DNA from 4 places in the Allobosea beijingensis genome. Region 4 is predicted to be linked to each of the others. Evidence: predicted binding sites of a transcription regulator. Region 4 holds the regulator's gene; each other region holds the start of a gene.
What was found. Region 4 encodes LexA, which represses DNA repair genes until DNA is damaged. Its sites were predicted from a motif close to TGTTCNNNNTGTGTTCNG; they were not measured.

Region 1 (4,906 bases), 2.2 Mb from region 4:
GCGCGCGCGGTATCGGTGGCGATGTACTCGTCCTCCACGATCAGAATGTGGTAGCCGTGGAGATCCGGTGCCCCCGTCATGTCGAGTGCTCCTCCAAATACGGTCAATCTCTGCGGCGCTCCCGTCTCGAAGACGCTCGCACCGTCAGCCAGCGGGAACTCCAGGTGGCACTGGGCTTTGCCTGCTTCGATGACAACGCTCCCCTGCCCGCCTAGTTCGTAGGGTACGCGAGCTTCGATCAGCTCGCGGCCAAATCCTCGTCGTCGCGGCACTGTTGCCGCGGCAATTGGCGCTGCGGCTGATCCGCTTTCCGTCCATACGAAGCGGAGCCAGGGGATGCCGCGCTTGACGAAGGTGGCCCATTCCACCTTGACCCTCCCGTCGGCTACGGACAGGGCGCCGTACTTCATCGCGTTGGTGCCGAGCTCATGAACCGCCAGCGTCAAGATCTCCGCCGCTTTGGGAGAGAGGGAAATGTCCGGCCCTTCGATCCAATACTGCCCCTCGTGCTGTGCCTGCACGCTGACCTCGTCATGAACGACATCTCTGATATTCACGCTGAGATTGGCGCCGCGTGTGAGGAGGGCCTGGACCCGCGCCAGAGCCAGGAGCCGGCCAGATAGGATATCGGCGTAATCCTGCACACTTGAGGCTCGTTCTCCGGTTCGCACAGTGACCGAACGCACGATGGCCAGGACATTGCGCACGCGGTGCTGAAGCTCGGCGAGCAGAGTGGCTTGGTGTCCGGCCGCGAGTTTCGCTTCAGTGATGTCCTGCGCGATCGACCCGATGCGCTGGATGTCACCGTCGCCACCGCAAAGCGGAAATCCGGTGCTTCGGATCCAGCGAAACGCGAGGTCGCCCGCCCGCTGAATACGGTATTCCTGGACGACGACCTCGCCAGCGCTGACGCGCTCGACATTCCTCGAAGCTTCATCACGTTCTTCAGGGATGATCAGGGCGTTGAGCAGCCTGGCGTCGGCTAGCACCGCCTGCGGGGTGACGCCAAAGATCGTCTGCACTGCCGGGCTGACATATTCAAAGTCCCAGCTATGGGCATTTCTGACCCAGATGGCATCCGAGGAAGAGGCGCCTAGCTGCTGGAAGCGCTCCTCGCTTTCGCGAAGCGACGCTTCGGCAGCCCTGCGATACCTCGCTTCGAGGTCGCGGCCGATGATGATGCCGGCCGTGTTGGTGACGAGGTTCGCAACCTCGATATCCGAGGAGCCCGCTTTTGCCGGCTGCGGCCAGTAAAGAGCGAACGTGCCGACAAATTCCCCTTTGCGGGAATGGATCGGAAAGCTCCAGCAGCCGCGATACTGGAAGCGACGGGCCATCTCGCGCCATGGCTCCGAGCACACCTCCTCCTCGACATCGGTCGTCAGAACTGCTTCGCCTGTGGCAGTTGCAAGGCTGCTGGCGAGCGAATCCTGCCCGATCAGGAAGCCATCCACGGCCGCGGCATAGTCCTCCGACATGCCGACGACGTGCCGGAGCGACGTTCTCTCGTCATTAGCGAGATAAAACGCGAAGCGGGTGCCGCAACCGTACTGAGCTGTTACCGCACCTCCCAAAATGCCTAATGATGCCGTGAGAGGCTCTCCGTTCAAGGCGCATTCGAGAGCCTCTCGCTGGCTCGCCAGCAGCGCCTCGTTGCGCTTGCGATCCGTAACGTCCACGAAGACGTTGATTGCGCCCGTTATGTTGCCGGCATCGTCAAAGATCGGGTCAATATTCACGTTGGCGATCAGGCGCGTGCCGTCCGGCTGCTCGATCACCACCTCCGGATCGCGCCCCGCTCGGCCATCCCGCAGCGCATCCGCCATGGGGCAGTCCTCATGCCTCAGCAGGTGGCCGTCCGGCGTCCACATGCGAAACGAACCGCAATATCGTTCCTGATCGTCCCCAAGCGGCGGCTCGCGTCCCCAGATCTCGACGGCTTTCCGGTTGAAAAAGGTGAGGCGACCGGCAGCATCGCAAGTATAGACCGCCGCGGGCATGAGCGCGACCAAGCTTGCCGTGAAGCTGTCGGGGAAACCTTGGCGATGTGCGATCGGCTTATCCATGCGGACGATGTCTCCGCTGCGGATGAGCCATCCTACCTAAACCCGGCGGGTTTCGCATCAGCAGTCGCTCATCGGCCCCTGCCCGCCAGCATGGCCAGCAGGGAGTGGAACCGTCTTCGATCGCGATCGTATCGCTAGCCCACATCGCCACGCAGCTTCAGGAGCTCGTTGAGATGGTCCTGCTTGGCGTTGATCTGCTCCTGCAGGTTTTCTTCCTGCGCGGCTCCGGAGGCGGCTGCCGCGAGTTGGGTCAAATCCGAAACCTGCCGGCGCAGGAGAGCGATCTGGTCGTTGAGAGCTTCGCGATTGCCATTGGCCATGCTGGTGGTATCCACTCAAATGGATCGTCATCGCCCTCTGGGCTCCAGAGTCAGGACGCCCGAGCGGCCTCGCTGTTCCACCACCTGCAGATTGTTCAAGGGCACCGGTTGCTTGCCCCATCGAAGCCGTCGGGCTGAATTCAGGCTGGCGCGAGAGCCTGCGAGAGCCTATACCGACTGATCGTTCTTTATTTGTTCCGGAACTTCATGACACGCCGATCAGGCAGCGCTGATCTTCCCCTGCATTACGGCCGCGTTCCGCCCTGGCTGGGCGAGCGCATGGCCAGGCTGGGCAGCGTGATCTGCGAGGCGATCATCCAGCACTACGGTCGCGACGAGTTACTCCGGCGGCTCGCGCATCCCTTCTGGTTCCAGTCCTTCGGCGCGATCATGGGAATGGACTGGCACTCCTCGGGCATCACGACCAGCGTGATCGGGGCTTTGAAGCGCGGCCTGACGCCGCTCGCCGGCGAGCTCGGGCTCCATGTCTGCGGCGGACGCGGCAACCAGTCCCGCCGCACCCCGGCGGAGCTGGAGCAGATCGGTGGGAAGGTCGGGTTCGACGGAGCGGCGCTGGCTCAGGCGAGCCGGCTCGTCGCGAAGGTCGACAGCGCCGCGGTGCAGGACGGCTTCGACCTCTACCTGCACGGCTTCTTCGTGACGGATGACGGGCACTGGACGGTCGTGCAGCAGGGCATGAATGGCGATGGCGGGATGGCGCGGCGTTATCACTGGCATTCCGAGGGGCTCGGCAGCTTCGTCGAGGCGCCTCATGCGGCGATCGAGGGCCGTAGCACCGGTAATATCGTCAACCTGACGGATGCACGCGCGGATCGTGCCCGTACGGCGCAGGTCGCGATGCTTCGCGACGAAGGGCCTGATGCGATCGTCAGAGAGCTAGCTGCGCTCCAACCGAAGCGCGCTTGCGCCGATCAAGTGGCTCCGCAACTAACCCTGCCGCATCTCGTGATGCCTTCGCATCATGATGTGAAGCCCAAAGACGTCATGGCGCGCCGCCTTCATGGTGCGCTTGCCGCCGCGGCCGACCGGGGCCCGAGCGATTTTTCCGAGCTTCTGCTCGTGCCCGGCATTGGTGCTCGTACCGTACGCTCTCTCGCGATGGTCGCGGAAGTGCTGCATGGTGCGCCATGCCGTTTCAGTGATCCCGCGCGCTTTTCGCTCGCGCATGGCGGCAAGGATCGCCAGCCCTTCGCCGTACCGACCAAGGTCTATGATCAGACGATCGGTGTCCTTCGTTCGGCCGTCGACCGGGCGAAGCTCGGTCAGGAGGATCGCCTTGCCGCGATCGCGCGGCTGGACGGCGAGAGTCGCCGGCTGGAACAGAGTGCGACAGGTCCGACGCTCGTCGAGTATGTCGCCGAGGAGCGCCGACGCTCGCCGGAGTACGGCGGCCGAAGCGTCTTCGGATGGGAGAGGCCGGATGGAGGCTGCGAAAAAGACAACGAGGCGAAATTCCGACGTCGGTAGGATACCCCTCGCTACTGCAGCGCTATGGCCGCGAGTCGAATCCAGGCGGGGGCATGGTCGCTGGCCTTGTCCCAGCCACGCACGTGGCGATCGACACCCGCCGCTTCCAGACGCGCGACCAGATCCGGGCTCAGAAGCAGATGGTCAAGGCGTAGGCCGGCATCGCGTCCCCATGCGTTTCTGAAATAATCCCAGAATGTGTAGATGCGGTCTTCGGGGTGAAGCTTGCGCAATGCGTCCGTCCAGCCTTGCGCGAGAAGCGCCTCGAAGGCGCGCCGGACCTCGGGACGAAATAGAGCATCGCCCAGCCAGCGCTCGGGCTTGTAGACGTCTCGCTCGGTCGGAATGACATTGAAGTCACCAATGAGCGCGACCGGAACGCGATGCGCCAGTAGCTCTGCGGCGTGGTCTGCGAGGCGTGCGAGCCAGTCCAGCTTGTACGCGAGTTTCGGGCCTGGCGCCGGATTTCCGTTCGGAAGGTAGAGACAACCGATCAGCACGCCTTGCACGGCGGCTTCGATATAACGGCTCTGTTGGTCGCCCGCATGGCCGGGCAGGCTGCGGCGGGTCTCGATGGGATCGCTGCCGCGTGCCAGGATGGCGACGCCGTTCCAACTCTTCTGGCCCGCCCAGATGCAGCCGTAGCCGGCGTCTCGGATCGCTGATTCCGGAAACCTGTCCTGCGTAGCCTTCAGCTCCTGCAGGCAGGCGATGTCCGGCTGGGTCTCGCTCAACCACCGGAGGAGGACGGGAAGGCGACCATTGATGCCATTGATGTTGAAGGTCGCTATTCTCATGGGCTCCGATCTCTAGCTCCCTTGCCCGGGGTAGAACGCCCTTGCTTGCGCGTCTCCAGAGCGCGTTCGAGAGAGCGGGCGGCCCTTCTGGCATCGCGCAGTTCGGAAAGAGTCGGCTGCCACCAACCTTGTGCGAAATCATCGGCGGCGGGCTGGTGACGAGCTGGCCAAGCCTTGATCAGCTCATCATGCGTGGGGCGGCGCCATAGTGCCCAGATCAGGTCGTCGCGCCGGA
Region 2 (4,906 bases), 1.1 Mb from region 4:
GGCAACCATTCCTGGGACCAGCGCGAGGCCCTCGTCTTCATCAACAGGCAGGACCGGCTGATCCGCCCGGCCAATTACCCGCCCGGCACGCCCGGCCGCGGCGCCGCCGTGATCGAGGCGCGCAATGGCGCCCGCGTCCTCGTCGTCAACGTCATGGGCCGGCTGTTCATGGATGCGCTCGACGATCCCTTCGCGGCGGTCGAGCGCGAGCTCTCGGCCTGCCCGCTCGGCGAAGTCGCGGACGCCGTCATCGTCGACGTCCATGCCGAGGCGACCAGCGAGAAGCAGGCCATGGGCTATTTCCTGGACGGCCGCGCCAGCCTCGTCGTTGGCACCCACACCCATGCACCGACCTCCGACACCCGCATCCTGCCCGCCGGCACGGCCTACCAGTCCGACGCAGGCATGTGCGGCGACTACGATTCCGTGCTCGGCATGCAGAAGGACGAGCCGGTGCGCCGCTTCCTGCAGAAGGTGCCTGGCGCCCGCCTCGAGCCGGCGACCGGCGAAGGCACGCTCTCCGGCGTCGCGGTCGATATCGACGATGCGACCGGCCTGGCCAAAGCGGTCTGGGCGGTGCGCGTCGGCCCGCATCTCAGCCAGGCCGTGCCGGAAGCCTGGATTTCCTGACGCTTTACGGCCCGCGCAGCGCTTGCGCGCGGGCGGAGCCGGCGCCTATAAGGCCGGCTTCCAGCGCTTTCCGCCGCAACCTCTGAAGGTAACGAGCTCCCATGGCCGGCCATTCACAGTTCAAGAACATCATGCACCGCAAGGGCAAGCAGGATGCCGTGCGCTCCAAGCTGTTCTCGAAACTGGCCCGCGAAATCACCGTCGCCGCCAAGCTGGGCATGCCCGACATCAACATGAACCCGCGCCTGCGCATGGCCGTGCTTGCCGCGCGCGCCGAGAACATGCCCAAGGACAACATCCAGCGCGCCATCAACAAGGCCGCCGGCGGCGAAGGCGACAACTATGACGAGGTCCGTTACGAGGGCTACGGCCCGGGCGGCGCCGCCGTCATCGTCGAGGCGCTGACCGACAACCGCAACCGCACCGCTTCCGCCGTGCGCTCCTACTTCACCAAGTCGGGCGGTGCGCTGGGCGAGAGCAACTCCGTCTCCTTCATGTTCAACCGCGTCGGCGAGATCAGCTACTCGTCCGAGGCCGGCGACGCCGACAAGGTGATGGAAGCCGCGATCGAGGCCGGCGCCGACGATGTGATCTCGGACGAGAACGGCCACACCATCCTCTGCGCCTTCGATGCTCTGAACGAGGTCTCCAAGGCGCTCGAAGCGTCGCTGGGTGCTCCGGCCTCTGCCAAGCCCGTCTGGCGCCCGACGACGAGCGCCCCGCTCGACGAAGACAAGGCCGCCTCGATGATGCGTTTGATGGAAGCCCTCGACAACGACGACGACGTCCAGAACGTCTTCGCCAATTTCGAGATCGCCGACGACATCATGGCCAAGCTCAGCGCCTGAGCCGAAGCCAACGCCTTCTGCATCATGGCCGGGCTCGTCCCGGCCATTTGCGTCTTTGCAGCCTCGCCATAGCGCTGAAAACGCGGATGCTCCGCGACGTCTCCTACCGCCCGATCACCACGTCCCAGAGCGGCAGGCTGATCAGCGCGCTGAGAAAGATCACCAGATAGGCCCCGCGCCGGAACGTCTCCTCCGAGGCCAGCCGGAAGCCATGGGTGCCGGCCCAGAGCCCGATGCCGTAGACGGCGAAGAGTGGCACTGCCATCAGCAAGGCGCCTCCGGTCAGGATTCCCTTCCACCATAGCACCGCGCCGCTGATCAGCGTCGAGACGCCGAAGAAGGCCTGCAGGTTGGCCCGCGTCTTGTGCCGGTCGTTGCGCTGGGCGCCGAGCCAGAACACGGCGAGCGGCATGCCACCGATCGAGGCCATGCCGTTGAACAGCCCGGACAGCGCGCCGACACCGAGCGAAAGCGGGATCGTCGGTCGCCCGTGATAGCGCCAGCCCGACGCCATCAATGCGACCGCGATCAGCACCAGCGTGGCCAGCACCCAGCGCATCGTCTCGCGGTCGAGCCAGATCAGCAGCCAGATGCCGGCAGGCAGCGCCAGCGTCGCAGTCAGCAGCAGCGGCAGGATTTCGCGCCATTCGGCCGTCCTGGCGCTGCGGGCCGCGATCGGCAATGCGAAGGGCAGATCGATGAACCAGATCAGGCCCAGCGCCGCGACCGGCCCGAGCACGACCGAGGCCAGCGGCATGAACACCATGGCGAAGCCGAAGCCGGTGAAGCCGCGCACCAGCCCGCCGAGCAGCGTCGCGGCCAGCAGGACGGCGATGCCGTCGGCGCTGACGCCCGGCATGAAGGAAGACAGGATCGAGGACATGGAGCCGGCTGAGGAGAAGAAAGATGCGACGGACCATGCCCGCAGGCCTGCGGCAAGAACAACTTTCCTTTTTGATGTCATCGATCAGGGGAATTCATCCCGCCCGGTCGCGTGCTCGTCTCGGCGCGGGACAAATCCGAAACATCCGCTAGTTTGCAGGCATCATGGCTCCTCCGATTCGCATCCTCGGCATCGATCCCGGCCTCCGGAAAACCGGCTGGGGCATCGTGATTTCGGAAGGCAGCAAGCTCTCCTTCGTCGCCTGCGGCTGCGTCGAGAGCGACGGCGCCCTGCCGCTCGGCCAGCGCCTTCGGCAATTGCATGAGGGCCTCAACAAGGTTCTTGTCACGCATCGCCCGCACGAGGCCGCCGTCGAGGAGACCTTCATCAACCGCGACCCGCAATCGGCGCTGAAGCTCGGCCAGGCCCGCGGCATCGCGCTGGTCGTGCCGGCGCTCGCCGGGCTCGATGTCGCGGAATATGCCGCCAACCTCGTCAAGAAGACCGTGGTCGGCGTCGGCCATGCCGACAAGAAGCAGGTCCAGGCGATGATCCGGGTGCTGCTGCCAAAGGCCGAGACCTCCTCGGCCGACGCGGCGGATGCGCTCGCCGTCGCGATCTGCCATGCCCAGCATCGCGGCATGAAGGCGCTGGTCGCGCAGATGCGCGTGGCAGGATGATGATGGCGGCCGGGGGAACGAGACGATGATCGGCAAGCTTAAGGGCCTGATCGATTCCTATGGCGAGGACCACGTCATCATCGACGTGCAGGGCGTCGGCTATGTCGTGCAGTGCTCGGCGCGCACGCTCCAGCGCCTGCCCCAGCCCGGCGAGGCTGCCGCGCTCTCGATCGAGACCCATGTCCGCGAGGATGCGATCCGCCTCTACGGCTTCATGTCCGACAATGAGCGCGACTGGTTCCGCCTGATGCAGGTCGTGCAGGGCGTCGGCGCCAAGGTCGCGCTGGCGATCCTCTCGACGCTCGATCCGGGTGGGCTCGCTACTGCCATCGCCACCAACGACAAGGCTGCGATCGCGCGCGCTCCGGGCGTCGGCCCCAAGCTGGCGCAGCGCCTCTGCGCCGAGCTCAAGGACAAGGCCCCGGCCTTCGGCCATATCGATCCGGGCGTGGTCCAGCTCTCCGGCGCGCTGGAGGACAGGAAGCTGCCGCAGCCGATCGCCGACGCCGTGTCCGCGCTCGCCAATCTCGGCTATCCTCAGGCCCAGGCGGTGGCCGCCGTGGCGGCTGCGGCCAAGGCCGCCGGCGATGGGGCCGGCACGGCCCAGCTCATCAAGCTGGGCCTGAAGGAACTGGCCAAGTGAGCGAAACGCCCGACGAGCTTCAATTGCGCGTCGTCACCGACAAGACCGAGCTCTGCCGCATCATGCTGGCGAGCTGGGGCTCGCAGAGCATGATGATCGACCTCCACGTCTATGACGTCGCCGAGATCGACGCGCTCGGCCTCTACGAGCCTTCGGGCCGCACCGCGGCGCTGGCGAGCTGGACGCTCCGTGGCGACACCGCCTATCTCTGCGCGCTCCATTCGTTGAGGCCCGGCGAAGGTGTCGCGATCCAGATGCTCGACGCCGTCATCTTCGCGGCGCGCAAGGCCGGCGCCAAGAAGCTCAAGGCGATGCTGACCAATGACAACATGCCGGGCATGACCTTCTACCAGCGCCGCGGCTTCCGCCTCTCGGGCCTTTATCTCGAGGCGATCGACGCCTATCGCTCGGTCGTGCCTGATATCATCAAGACGGGGTACAAGGACATTCCGATTCACGACGCCATCGAGCTGGAGATCGTGCTGTGAGCGAACCCAAACGCTCCGGCCTGATGACGGCCGAACGCCGCGACGACGACAGCGAAACCTCGCTGCGTCCGCTCTCGCTGTCCGATTTTACCGGTCAGGCGGCCGCCCGCGCCAATCTCCAGGTCTTCATCAACGCCGCCAAGAGCCGCGGCGACGCGCTCGACCACGTCCTCTTCGTCGGCCCGCCCGGCCTCGGCAAGACGACGCTGGCGCAGATCGTGTCGCGCGAACTCGGCGTCAATTTCCGCTCGACCTCCGGCCCGGTCATCGCCAAGGCCGGCGACCTCGCGGCCCAGCTCACCAACCTCGAAGAGCGCGACGTGCTCTTCATCGACGAGATCCACCGCCTCAACCCTGCCGTCGAGGAAATCCTCTATCCCGCGATGGAGGATTATCAGCTCGATTTGATCATCGGCGAAGGCCCGGCCGCCCGCTCGGTCAAGATCGACCTGCCGAAGTTCACCCTCGTCGGCGCCACCACCCGCGCCGGCCTCCTGACCACGCCGCTGCGTGATCGCTTCGGCATCCCGATCCGCCTGCAGTTCTACACGGTCGAGGAATTGCAGGGCATCGTCGCGCGTGGCGCCCGCGTGCTCGGCGTGCCGATGTCTGACGACGGCGCCAACGAGATCGCCAAGCGCTCCCGCGGCACGCCGCGCATCGCCGGGCGCCTGCTGCGCCGGGTGCGCGACTTCGCCATCGTCGACGGCGATCCGATCGTCACCCGCAAGGTC
Region 3 (4,906 bases), 680 kb from region 4:
GGCGCGTCGCTGCCGGAACCGAGGCGCCGGCCGGCATGCGCTTCACGGCGCCGGCCCGGCTCGGCGAGGAGCCGTTGCCGAGCCTGATGCAAAAGGTCGTGGAAGCAGGCCTGGCGGCGCTCAAGCCGCCGCCATCTGTGACCTGATCTCGCCGCGCAGCGTATCGAGGACGGTCAAGCCGCCTTCGCGCTCGACATGCCAGAAGGTCCAGCCGTTGCAGGCGGGCAGGCCCTGCGCCAGCGCACCGACCTTGTGGATCGAGCCGACCGCCGGGCCGAGCAGCAGGGTGCCGTCGGCGCGAACCGTCGCCTTGTAGCGGCGTTTCTCGTCATGGACGGTCTCGCCCGCCTTCACCAGCCCGGCCTCGACCAGGCTGAGGAACGGCACGCGCGGCTCGCTGCGCTTGGAGGGCGCAGCCGAGAAGGCTTCCGGCGCCAGCGGCGTCACCGCTTCGATGCGCTCGCGCGCCGCCTTCGCATAGACCGGATCGCGCTCGAGCCCGATGAAGCGGCGGCCGAGTGCCTTGGCGACGGCCCCGGTCGTTCCCGTGCCGAAGAACGGATCGAGGATGACATCGCCGGGATTCGAGGCCGAGAGCAGCACGCGGGCGAGCAGGGCTTCCGGCTTCTGCGTCGGATGCACCTTCGCGCCCTTGTCGTCCTTCAGGCGTTCGTCGCCGGTGCAGAGCGGCAGATACCAGTCCGAGCGCATCTGCAGGTCGTCGTTCCCGCCCTTCAGCGCCTCGTAATGGAAGGTGTATTTCGAATTCTCGCCGCGCGCCGCCCAGATCAGCGTCTCATGCGCATTGGTGAAGCGCCGGCCACGGAAATTCGGCATCGGATTGGCCTTGCGCCAGACGATGTCGTTCAGCATCCAGAAGCCGAGATCCTGCAGTGTCGCGCCGACACGGAAGATGTTGTGATAGCTGCCGATGACCCACAGCGCTCCGTCCGGCTTCAGGATGCGGCGCGTGGCCGAAAGCCAGTCGCGGGTGAAGCGGTCGTAGTCGGAGAAGGAGGCGAACTTGTCCCAATCGTCGTCGACGGCATCGACGAGGCTGTCGTCGGGCCGGCGCAGATCGCCGCCGAGTTGGAGATTATAGGGAGGATCGGCGAAGATCAGGTCGACGCTCGCCGGAGGCAGGGCGTTCATCGCCGCGACGCAGTCGCCGACGAGAATCTGATCGAGCGGCAGCTCCCGAGGGGTGCCGGTTTGTTCGGGAAGGCCCTTGGCCTTCATCCGAGCCCCCAGTGCAGGCCGTCCGGTACGCGAAACCTGAATCCGGACGGGAGCACTGGCGGTCCCGGTACGCAGAATACCCATGACGCCAAGACCGTTACGCAACTTCAACGAGGGCGATATTGGTCAGACAGGGTAAAGGTCGGGTTTCCGCTTTGAAAAAAATGCGTGTCATTCTGGGGCTGCAACTTTTGCCTAGCCCTTTGGGAATCAAGAGAAATTCGTAAACGGACGTTAAGGTTTGGGGCTGCCGTTGCGGCAGACTGCCAGACGGCCCGCTCCCCATTTCGGCTGGAACAGGCCGTCATGCTCGGGTTTGACCCGAGCATCTCGTGACCAGCGGATGCCGGAGCCTCCTTGAGCCCGAGATTCTCGGATCTGCGCTTCGCTCCGCCCGGGAATGGCGCGTGAGGCGAGGGAACTCTATCGGAACCAGACGCCCTTCACTGGCGCGAAGGAATAGCGGTGCTCGGGGCAGGGGCCGTGTGCGGCGATCGCCTTGCGATGCTGCGGCGTCGCGTAGCCGACATGGCCGGAGAAACCATAAGCCGGATAGCGCTTGCACAGCCGCGCCATCATCCGGTCGCGCGTCACCTTGGCGACGATCGAGGCCGCCGCGATCGAGGCGATCTGCCCGTCGCCCTGGATGATCGCTTCGCAGGAGCAGGCGAATTGCGGGGGGTCGTTGCCGTCGACCAGGACGTGAAGCGGCGCAAGAGGCAGGCCGGCGACGGCCCGGCGCATCGCCAGCAGGGTCGCCTGGCGGATATTGATGGCGTCGATTTCGATCGCCGTCACGCTGGCGACGGAGACGGCCAGCGCCCGCTCCATGATCTCGCCGAAAAGCTCCTCGCGGATGGACGCCGGCAGCTTCTTCGAATCGTCGAGGCCGTGAGGAACCCGTGCGGGATCGAGGACCACAGCAGCCGCAACCACCGGCCCCGCGAGCGGCCCGCGCCCGACCTCGTCTATGCCGGCCAGCGGCCACAGGCCGTTGGCGATGGCGGAGGTCTCGCGGTTGAAATCGGCGGGCATGGCGGGGTTATGCAGCAGAGTGGGGCGCGGGGCCAGAGCGGCCTGAACGCGCTCCACCGTTCAGGCTGGTGAGCCAATGCCTCAAAACAAGCTCAACTGCGCCTTCTCCTTCTCAGGCTTCACGAAGAGATCGGTCCGCAGCCGGCGCCGCGTCGCGTTGAACCCGATGCGTTCGGCCGCCATCTCGAAGCGCCGCCCGATCATCCAGGCATAGGGGCCGGAGCCGACCATGCGCTGGCCCCATTGCGAATCGTAATCCTTGCCGCCGCGCGTCGAGCGGATCAGCGACATCACGTGGCGCAGCTTGTCGGGATGATGCGTCAGCAGCCATTCCTGCACGATGTCGCGGACCTCGAGCGGCAATCTCAGCAGGACATAGCCCGCGGCCTCCGCGCCCGCTGCCTTCGCCGCGTCGAGGATGCGCTCGATCTCGTGCTCGTTGATCGCCGGGACGATCGGCGCAACCAGCACCGTGACGGGAATCCCGGCCTCGGACAGCTTGCGGATCGTCTCCAGGCGCTTGGCCGGCGAGGCGGCGCGGGGCTCCATGCCGCGCGCTGTCTTCGGATCGAGCGTCGTCACCGAGAGCGCGACCTTGACCAGCCCCTTCTCCGCCATCGGGGCGAGGATATCGATGTCGCGCTGCACCAGCGCCGATTTCGTGACGATGCCGACCGGATGGTTGAACTTCGCCAGAATCTCCAGGATCTGGCGCATGATCCGGAGCTTCCTTTCGATCGGCTGATAGGCGTCGGTATTGGTGCCGATCGCGATCGTGCGCGGCTGGTAGGAGGGGGAGGAGAGTTCCTTTTCCAGAAGCGCCGCCGCGTCCGGCTTGGCCGTCAGCTTGCTCTCGAAATCGAGGCCGGGGGACAGGCCGAGATAGGCATGGGTCGGCCGCGCGAAACAGTAGACGCAGCCATGTTCGCAGCCGCGATAGGGATTGATCGAGCGATCGAAGGAGATGTCCGGCGAGTCGTTGCGCGTGATGATGGTGCGCGCCTTCTCATAGGCGATCTCGGTCGAGAACGGCGGCGACTCCTCCAGCGAGCCCCAGCCGTCATCCTCGGTGACGCGCTGCTCGGTCTCGTAGCGCCCGCCGGGATTGATCGTGGCGCCGCGCCCGCGCCGCCGCTCGGGATCGATGCGATGACCGATATAGGCCATCGGATCGGCAGGGGCGACGACCGGCGCCGAGATGATCGGCTCCCTGTCGGCCCGCCGCAGGGGCTGCGCCGCCGGGAAGGGCCGTGAAGTGGGTCTGGCCTGTGGCATGGTTTTCGAACCGCGTCGCGCGCCGGGAATCGGCACATTCTGGTCTCAGGTAGAGTGAACATATAGAGAACAAAAGGCAAGTGGCGGGATTGTGGCGTGCTGCGATGCGGCATAGGATTTCGCTCATGCTCACAGCCGTGATCCGCAGCGATGGTTCCCAGCAGGCGCTTGCCGCGACGCTCGCCGTGCTGATTCCGGCAGTGGCGGAAGGCTTCCTCGGCCACGCCGTTCTCGCCGACACGGTCGGCTCGCCCGAGACCGAGCGGGCGGCTGACGCGACGGGCGCCCGCTATCTCCGCACGAACCATGAGCAGGCCTGGCGGGATGCCGCCGCCCATGCGCGAGGCGATCGGCTGGTCCTGTTCGAGGCCGGCGATGTGCCGCAGGCCCATTGGGTACAGGCGGTGGAGCGCCATTTGCTGGTCGCGGCTGGCAGGCCGGCGCTGATTCCGTCGCGCGGGGTCGCTGCGGCTCTGCGCGAGAGAATCGCGTTCTCCATCGGCGGTCGCGGGCTTGCGGCAGGGCTGGTCATGCCCAAGGCGATGGCGCTCGCCGGCCGTATCGAGCGGGCTCCGGTGCGGCTGCCGGTCTTGCGGGAGCGGGCGCGCTAGGCTGCTCCGGCAGGCTGCGATGCCGCGAATTCGCTATGCCGGCTACGCATGGCGGAGAGCATTTTGCCTGGGAACTTGTGCATTGCAGCATAAGTTTATATGTTGACGGTCGCCTGAAGCACCTCCCTCAGACATCGAAAGGAGAGACCCATGCTGGAACGGCACGATTCCTGTTCTGCGCTCGAAGCGGAGCGCGATGAGGACAAGCGCGAGGAGCAGAAGGAGGACGAGGATACGTTCTCGCCTCGCGTTCACCAGGAAGGATTCTGGAGCTGACGGCTCCATGAAAACAACGCGGAGGGCTGGATGAAAGCCCTCCGCGCCAAATGCGAAAGCAGAACGGGCCCTGTTTGGGCCCGTTCTGCTTTCGAGGCCTGGTCGGAACAGCCCCTGCCTCTGGCGGCTGCAATTTCGCTTCACGATGAAAGTCGACGCGGGCCTGGAAGGCGAATGCTGCGCTAGACCTGATTCCGGAACGTGTCGCAGCTCTGCATCGAGCCGGACTGGAAGCCCGTCGTGAACCATTTCGTGCGCTGCGCCGAGGAGCCGTGCGTGAAGGAATCCGGCACGACCGTGCCCTGTGCCGCCTTCTGCAGCTTGTCGTCGCCGATGGCGGAGGCAGTCCGCATCGCCTGCTCGATATCGCCCTGGTCGAGCCGACCCATCGCCTGGATGTTGCGAGCCCAGACGCCGGCGAAGCAGTCCGCCTGCAATTCGATGCGCACCGAGATCGCGTTCGCGTCGCG
Region 4 (4,906 bases):
ATGGCGCCGGAGACGATCGCGATCGTGCGCGACGGCAACGCCAAGAAGGGCGATGTGCTCGGGACCGCGCGCCTCGCCGGCATCATGGCGGCGAAGCGCACCCATGAACTGATCCCGCTCTGCCACCCGCTGCTCCTGAGCAAGATCGCCGTCGATCTCGATATCGACGAGGCTTTGCCGGGCGTGCGCGTGCGTGCAGAGGTCAAGATGAAGGGCCAGACCGGCGTCGAGATGGAGGCGCTGACCGCCGTCTCCGTCGCCTGTCTCACCGTCTACGACATGGTCAAGGCCGTCGACCGGGCGATGCGGATCGAGAATATCCGCCTGCTGCACAAATCCGGCGGCCAGTCCGGCGACTACGAGGCGAAGCAAGGCTAATGGCACTCACCCCGGTCCCCGTCGCACGCAAGGCACTGCTCGACAGCATTCCGGGGCCGACCGGTGCGGAAACCCTGCCGCTCGCGCAATGCGCCTGGCGGGTGCTGGCGGGCGAGGTCAAGGCGCTGAGGACGCAACCGCCCTTCGCCAATTCGGCCATGGACGGCTACGCCGTGCGCGGCGACGAGATGTCGGAAGGCGTCTCGCTCTCGGTCATCGGCGAATCCGCCGCCGGACGGGCCTATGAGGGCGCCGTCGGGCCAGGTCAGACCGTGCGCATCTTCACCGGCGCGCCGGTGCCTGAGGGCGCGGACACCATCCTGATGCAGGAAGACGCCGATGGCGTCGGCAGCCCGGTGATCCGTGTCCGGATACCACCGGCGAAAGGGAAATTCCTGCGCGCCGCCGGGCTCGATTTCCACGAAGGCGACGTGCTGCTGCAGGCCGGGCGCGTGCTCGACAGCGCCGCGCTCGGGCTTGCCGCCGCGATGGCGCATCCGACTCTGCCCGTTCGGCGCAAGCCACGGGTCGCGATTCTCGCTACGGGCGACGAGCTGGTCGCTCCGGGCGAGCCGGTCGGCCGCGCCCAGATCGTCGCCTCGAACTCGTTCTCGCTGGCCGCTCTGGTTGAAAAGGCCGGCGGGACCGTGCTCGATCTCGGCATCGCCCGCGACGACCATGCCGATCTCGCTGCGAAGATCGCAAGGGCGAGCGAGGCCGATGCCGATGCGCTGATCACGCTGGGCGGTGCCTCGGTCGGGGCGCACGATCTCGTACAGGAGGCGTTGACACGCGCCGGCATGGCTCTCGGCTTCTGGAAGATCGCGATGCGGCCGGGCAAGCCGATGATGACCGGGCGGCTTGGCCGGATGGTCGTGGTCGGCCTGCCGGGCAATCCCGTCTCCTCGATCGTCTGCGGCCACCTCTTCGTGCTGCCCTTGATCGAGGCGTTGCTCGGCATCGCCGATGTCGATCGCGACCGCAGCATTCCTGCCATTCTCGGCCGCGACATGCCCGGCAATGACGAGCGCGAGGACTACCTGCGCTCGGAGCTTGCGCTGACGTCTGAGGGCTGGGTCGCGACGCCTTTCGACCGGCAGGATTCCTCGATGCTCGGCACGCTGGCGCGGGCGCAGGCCCTGACGATCCGACCGGCCCATGCCGCTCCGGCGAAGAAGGGCGATGTCTGCCGGATCCTGCCCTTGCGGTAGCGGCTTGCGGAACACAAGCAGAACGCGTATAGTGTTCGTGCTTTGTTTCGATTCTGCGCTTTGAGGGGCTGGCGGCGACCATGCTGACACGCAAGCAACATGAACTCCTGCGCTTCATCCAGGAACGCTTGCGCGAAAGTGGCGTGCCGCCCTCCTTCGACGAGATGAAGGACGCACTCGACCTGCGCTCGAAATCCGGCATCCACCGCCTGATCATGGCGCTGGAGGAGCGTGGCTTCATCCGCCGCCTGCCGAACCGGGCGCGCGCGCTCGAAGTCATCAAGATGCCGGACGGGCTCGGCGCCCCGCAGCCGCGGCCCCGCTTCAGCCCCGCCGTCGTGCAAGGCGGCCTCGGTGCTCAGCCGAGCGTCGCCAAGCCTCGGCCCGCCGAGGACGATAGCCGGCATTCCATCGCCATTCCCGTCATGGGACGAATTGCGGCCGGCACGCCGATCTCCGCGATCCAGAGCCGCAGCCACACCGTCTCGCTGCCGCCGGACATGCTCGGCTCCGGCGAGCATTACGCGCTGGAAGTGCGCGGCGATTCGATGGTCGAGGCCGGCATTCTCGACGGCGACACCGTCGTCATCCGCCGGCAGGACACCGCCAATACCGGCGACATCGTCGTGGCGCTGATCGACGATGAGGAAGCAACGCTGAAGCGCTTGCGCAAGCGCGGCTCCTCGATCGCGCTCGAAGCCGCGAACCCGGCCTACGAGACCCGCGTACTCGGCCCCGACCGGGTCAAGATCCAGGGCCGCCTCGTCAACCTGATGCGGCGCTACTGAAGGCGCTCGGTATCGACCTCGGCTTCGGTGTCGGAGGCTGATGCAGGCTGCGCCGTTGCGGGTTGACTGGTCGGCGGGCTTGCCGACACAGCCGGACGCGGCTCGCGCCGGCGGGACCACGGACGATCGGCCGTGGTCGGTTCCGAAGTTCGGCTGCTCCATCCCGATGCCGTCCGGTAGAGCGAGGTCGCGCCATCGCGCGTGAGTGCCATACGTTCGACGAGCCTGGCCTTGCAGGCCCCGTTCCAGGGGATGGCGGTAACGACGAGATCGGCGCGCAGGCAGTCCTCGATGATGGCGAGGCGCTCGCGCGTGTAGGAGACGGTGCGCTTCTCGGCCGTCTGCGCGATGCAGGCCAGACGATCGCAGGCGATGCCGGCGCGCAAGCTGGGATCGTCGGGTGAACGGCTGTCGCCATCGGCGGCGAGCCATTGCTGCAGGACGAAGCGGCTGGGTTTGCCCGCTATCGCGAGGCGCCCGTCCGGGCCGCGCACGGCCAACCCGGAGCCGTCACGCTCGATCAGGATCTCCGGCCGCTCCGGCTTGCCGGCAATGGCCACGCCGAAGACCAGCGGCAGAGCCGCGAGCCAGCGCCAGGGCGTGGTCCAGAGCGTCAGCCAAAGCAGCGCCAGCGCGAAGCAGGCCAGCACAGCCGGACCGAAGGCGGCGAGCGTCACGGTGGAATGGTCGATGGTCGCGACCCAGCGTGCCACTTTCAGAACGACGTCGGAAGCGAGCCCCATCAACGCCCAGGCTGGCCAGTCCAGCCCGAACGGATAGGCCAGCACGCCGAACACCGCCGCCGGCATCACGAAAAGCGAGACGAAGGGCAGCGCCATGGCATTGCCGAGCAGGCCGAAGGGGTTGAAGGTCTGGAAATGATAGGCGCCGAAGGGCGCGGTCGCGGCGGTCGCCAGCATGGTGGTGACGAGGATGCCGAGCGCCGCGGTCCAGATCGGCCCGAGCGGCCAGGGCAAAGCCGATGGCGGCTCGCTGCGATCTCTTCTCTCCCAGCGTTCGGCGAAGGCGATCAGCGCCGCGACCGCACCGAATGACATCTGGAAGCTCGGCCCAAGCAGCGCTTCCGGCTCGCGCAGCAGCACGATCATCGCGGCGAGCGCGAGATTGCGCATGCTCAGCGCCGCACGATCGACCAGGATCGCGCCGAGCATCACCAGCGTCATGATCAGCGAGCGTTCGGTCGCGACATCGCTGCCCGAGAAGATGCAATAGGCGGTCGCACCGAGCATTGCGGCCACTGCCGCGAGCTTCTTGACCGGCCAGTGCAGCGCCACCGTCTGCGACAGGGCGAGCAGCGCGCGCACCAGCCAGAAGATCGTGCCGGCCGCCAGCACCATATGCAGGCCCGAGATCGAGACGATGTGGTAGATGCCGGCGGCGCGCAGGTCGTTGTTCGTGGCTTCCGTGATCAGGCCGCGCTTGCCGGTGACGAGCGCGGCGGCGACCGCGCCGCCCTGCCCGCCCCCGACCTCGGCGATGCGCTTCGTCAAGGCATTGCGGGCGCGGTCGATCATGACGTCGATCGCAAGGCGGGTGGGCATCGGATAGGGTGCCGGCGCGAGCGCGACCTTGCCGGAGATGCTGCCGACGGCGCCAATGCCGCGGAAGAAGGCGTCGCGACCGAAATCATAGCCACCCGCCCGCGCCGGTCCCGGCGGCGGCAGCAGGCGCGCGGTCGCGACGATATGGTCGCCCGGCGCCACGGCGCCGGAGCGCAGGCTTACGCGGACGCGCTTCGGTCTCTGCTCGGCCGGCACATTGGCGAGGTCCGTGACCAGGACCACGATCCGCGCGCCATTGTCGCGCGCTTCGACGCTCTCGACGAAGCCGGAGAGCTTTCCGATGCGCGAGCGCTCCAGCATCGGCGCGGCGATATCGGCGGTGCGCCAGACCCCCGCACCGAAGCCGGCGAAGGCAGCGGCCGTCGCGAGGCAAGCCATCGACGCGAGCGGACGCAGGCGCAGGAGGAAGGCGGCTGTGCTGCTGAGGATCAAGCCGAGCAGCGGCGCCCACAGGGCCGGCTCACGATCGGCCGCAAAATAGAGCAGGATGCCGGCGCCCATCGCGATCGGCAGCCAGAGGAAGGGGCGACGGCGCTCGACCTCCAGCGCGAAACCTCGCTGGAGATGCAGCCAAAGCTGGCGAAGCGTTGGACGGAGGCTTGCGGTCAGCGGGACAACGGCACCAAGGCGAGCCGGCAAGGCATCGGCGCGTGCGCCGCGCCGGCCCTGTGCCCGCTCCTGCCCCGGCGGCGCCGGCTGCATCGCCCGCTCTCCCCCTGCCGGCGCTGCGATTTGACCGCTTAGCGTTCCGGCAAAGCCATGTTACAGGGCGCGCGCCGGTTGTCATGTCACGACTTGTGTCATGCCGCGACTCGGCCCCTTCCCCTGTCTTGCCCCGGACGGCTCTCCGCCGCCCGGCCGGAGTTTCCTCCCAATGAGCAACGCCGTCGTCACGCGCTTTGCGCCCTCGCCCACCGGATTCCTGCATATCGGCGGCGCCCGGACA

Region 1: the regulator LexA is predicted to act here: its motif matches at 2,569-2,586, upstream of Q9235_RS18125 (DUF763 domain-containing protein).
Region 2: the regulator LexA is predicted to act here: its motif matches at 2,488-2,505, upstream of ruvC (crossover junction endodeoxyribonuclease RuvC).
Region 3: the regulator LexA is predicted to act here: its motif matches at 3,604-3,621, upstream of Q9235_RS11125 (PA0069 family radical SAM protein).

The regions. Positions count from the first base shown of each region.
Region 1 is NZ_CP132359.1:3,793,964-3,798,869, reverse strand. It holds gene Q9235_RS18135 (PAS domain S-box protein) at 1-2,066, opposite strand, end outside; gene Q9235_RS18130 (hypothetical protein) at 2,201-2,401, opposite strand; gene Q9235_RS18125 (DUF763 domain-containing protein) at 2,594-3,874, shown strand; gene xth (exodeoxyribonuclease III) at 3,886-4,671, opposite strand; gene Q9235_RS18115 (hypothetical protein) at 4,668-4,906, opposite strand, start outside.
Region 2 is NZ_CP132359.1:544,234-549,139, forward strand. It holds gene Q9235_RS02710 (TIGR00282 family metallophosphoesterase) at 1-630, shown strand, start outside; gene Q9235_RS02715 (YebC/PmpR family DNA-binding transcriptional regulator) at 732-1,478, shown strand; gene Q9235_RS02720 (sulfite exporter TauE/SafE family protein) at 1,582-2,361, opposite strand; gene ruvC (crossover junction endodeoxyribonuclease RuvC) at 2,526-3,041, shown strand; gene ruvA (Holliday junction branch migration protein RuvA) at 3,067-3,684, shown strand; gene Q9235_RS02735 (GNAT family N-acetyltransferase) at 3,681-4,172, shown strand; gene ruvB (Holliday junction branch migration DNA helicase RuvB) at 4,196-4,906, shown strand, end outside.
Region 3 is NZ_CP132359.1:2,305,724-2,310,629, forward strand. It holds gene mutY (A/G-specific adenine glycosylase) at 1-146, shown strand, start outside; gene Q9235_RS11115 (site-specific DNA-methyltransferase) at 121-1,323, opposite strand; gene Q9235_RS11120 (ribonuclease HII) at 1,663-2,274, opposite strand; gene Q9235_RS11125 (PA0069 family radical SAM protein) at 2,356-3,441, opposite strand; gene Q9235_RS11130 (hypothetical protein) at 3,675-4,160, shown strand; gene Q9235_RS11135 (hypothetical protein) at 4,311-4,436, shown strand; gene ypfJ (KPN_02809 family neutral zinc metallopeptidase) at 4,619-4,906, opposite strand, start outside.
Region 4 is NZ_CP132359.1:1,624,429-1,629,334, reverse strand. It holds gene moaC (cyclic pyranopterin monophosphate synthase MoaC) at 1-378, shown strand, start outside; gene Q9235_RS07890 (molybdopterin molybdotransferase MoeA) at 378-1,589, shown strand; gene lexA (transcriptional repressor LexA) at 1,670-2,377, shown strand; gene Q9235_RS07880 (ComEC/Rec2 family competence protein) at 2,371-4,662, opposite strand; gene gltX (glutamate--tRNA ligase) at 4,835-4,906, shown strand, end outside.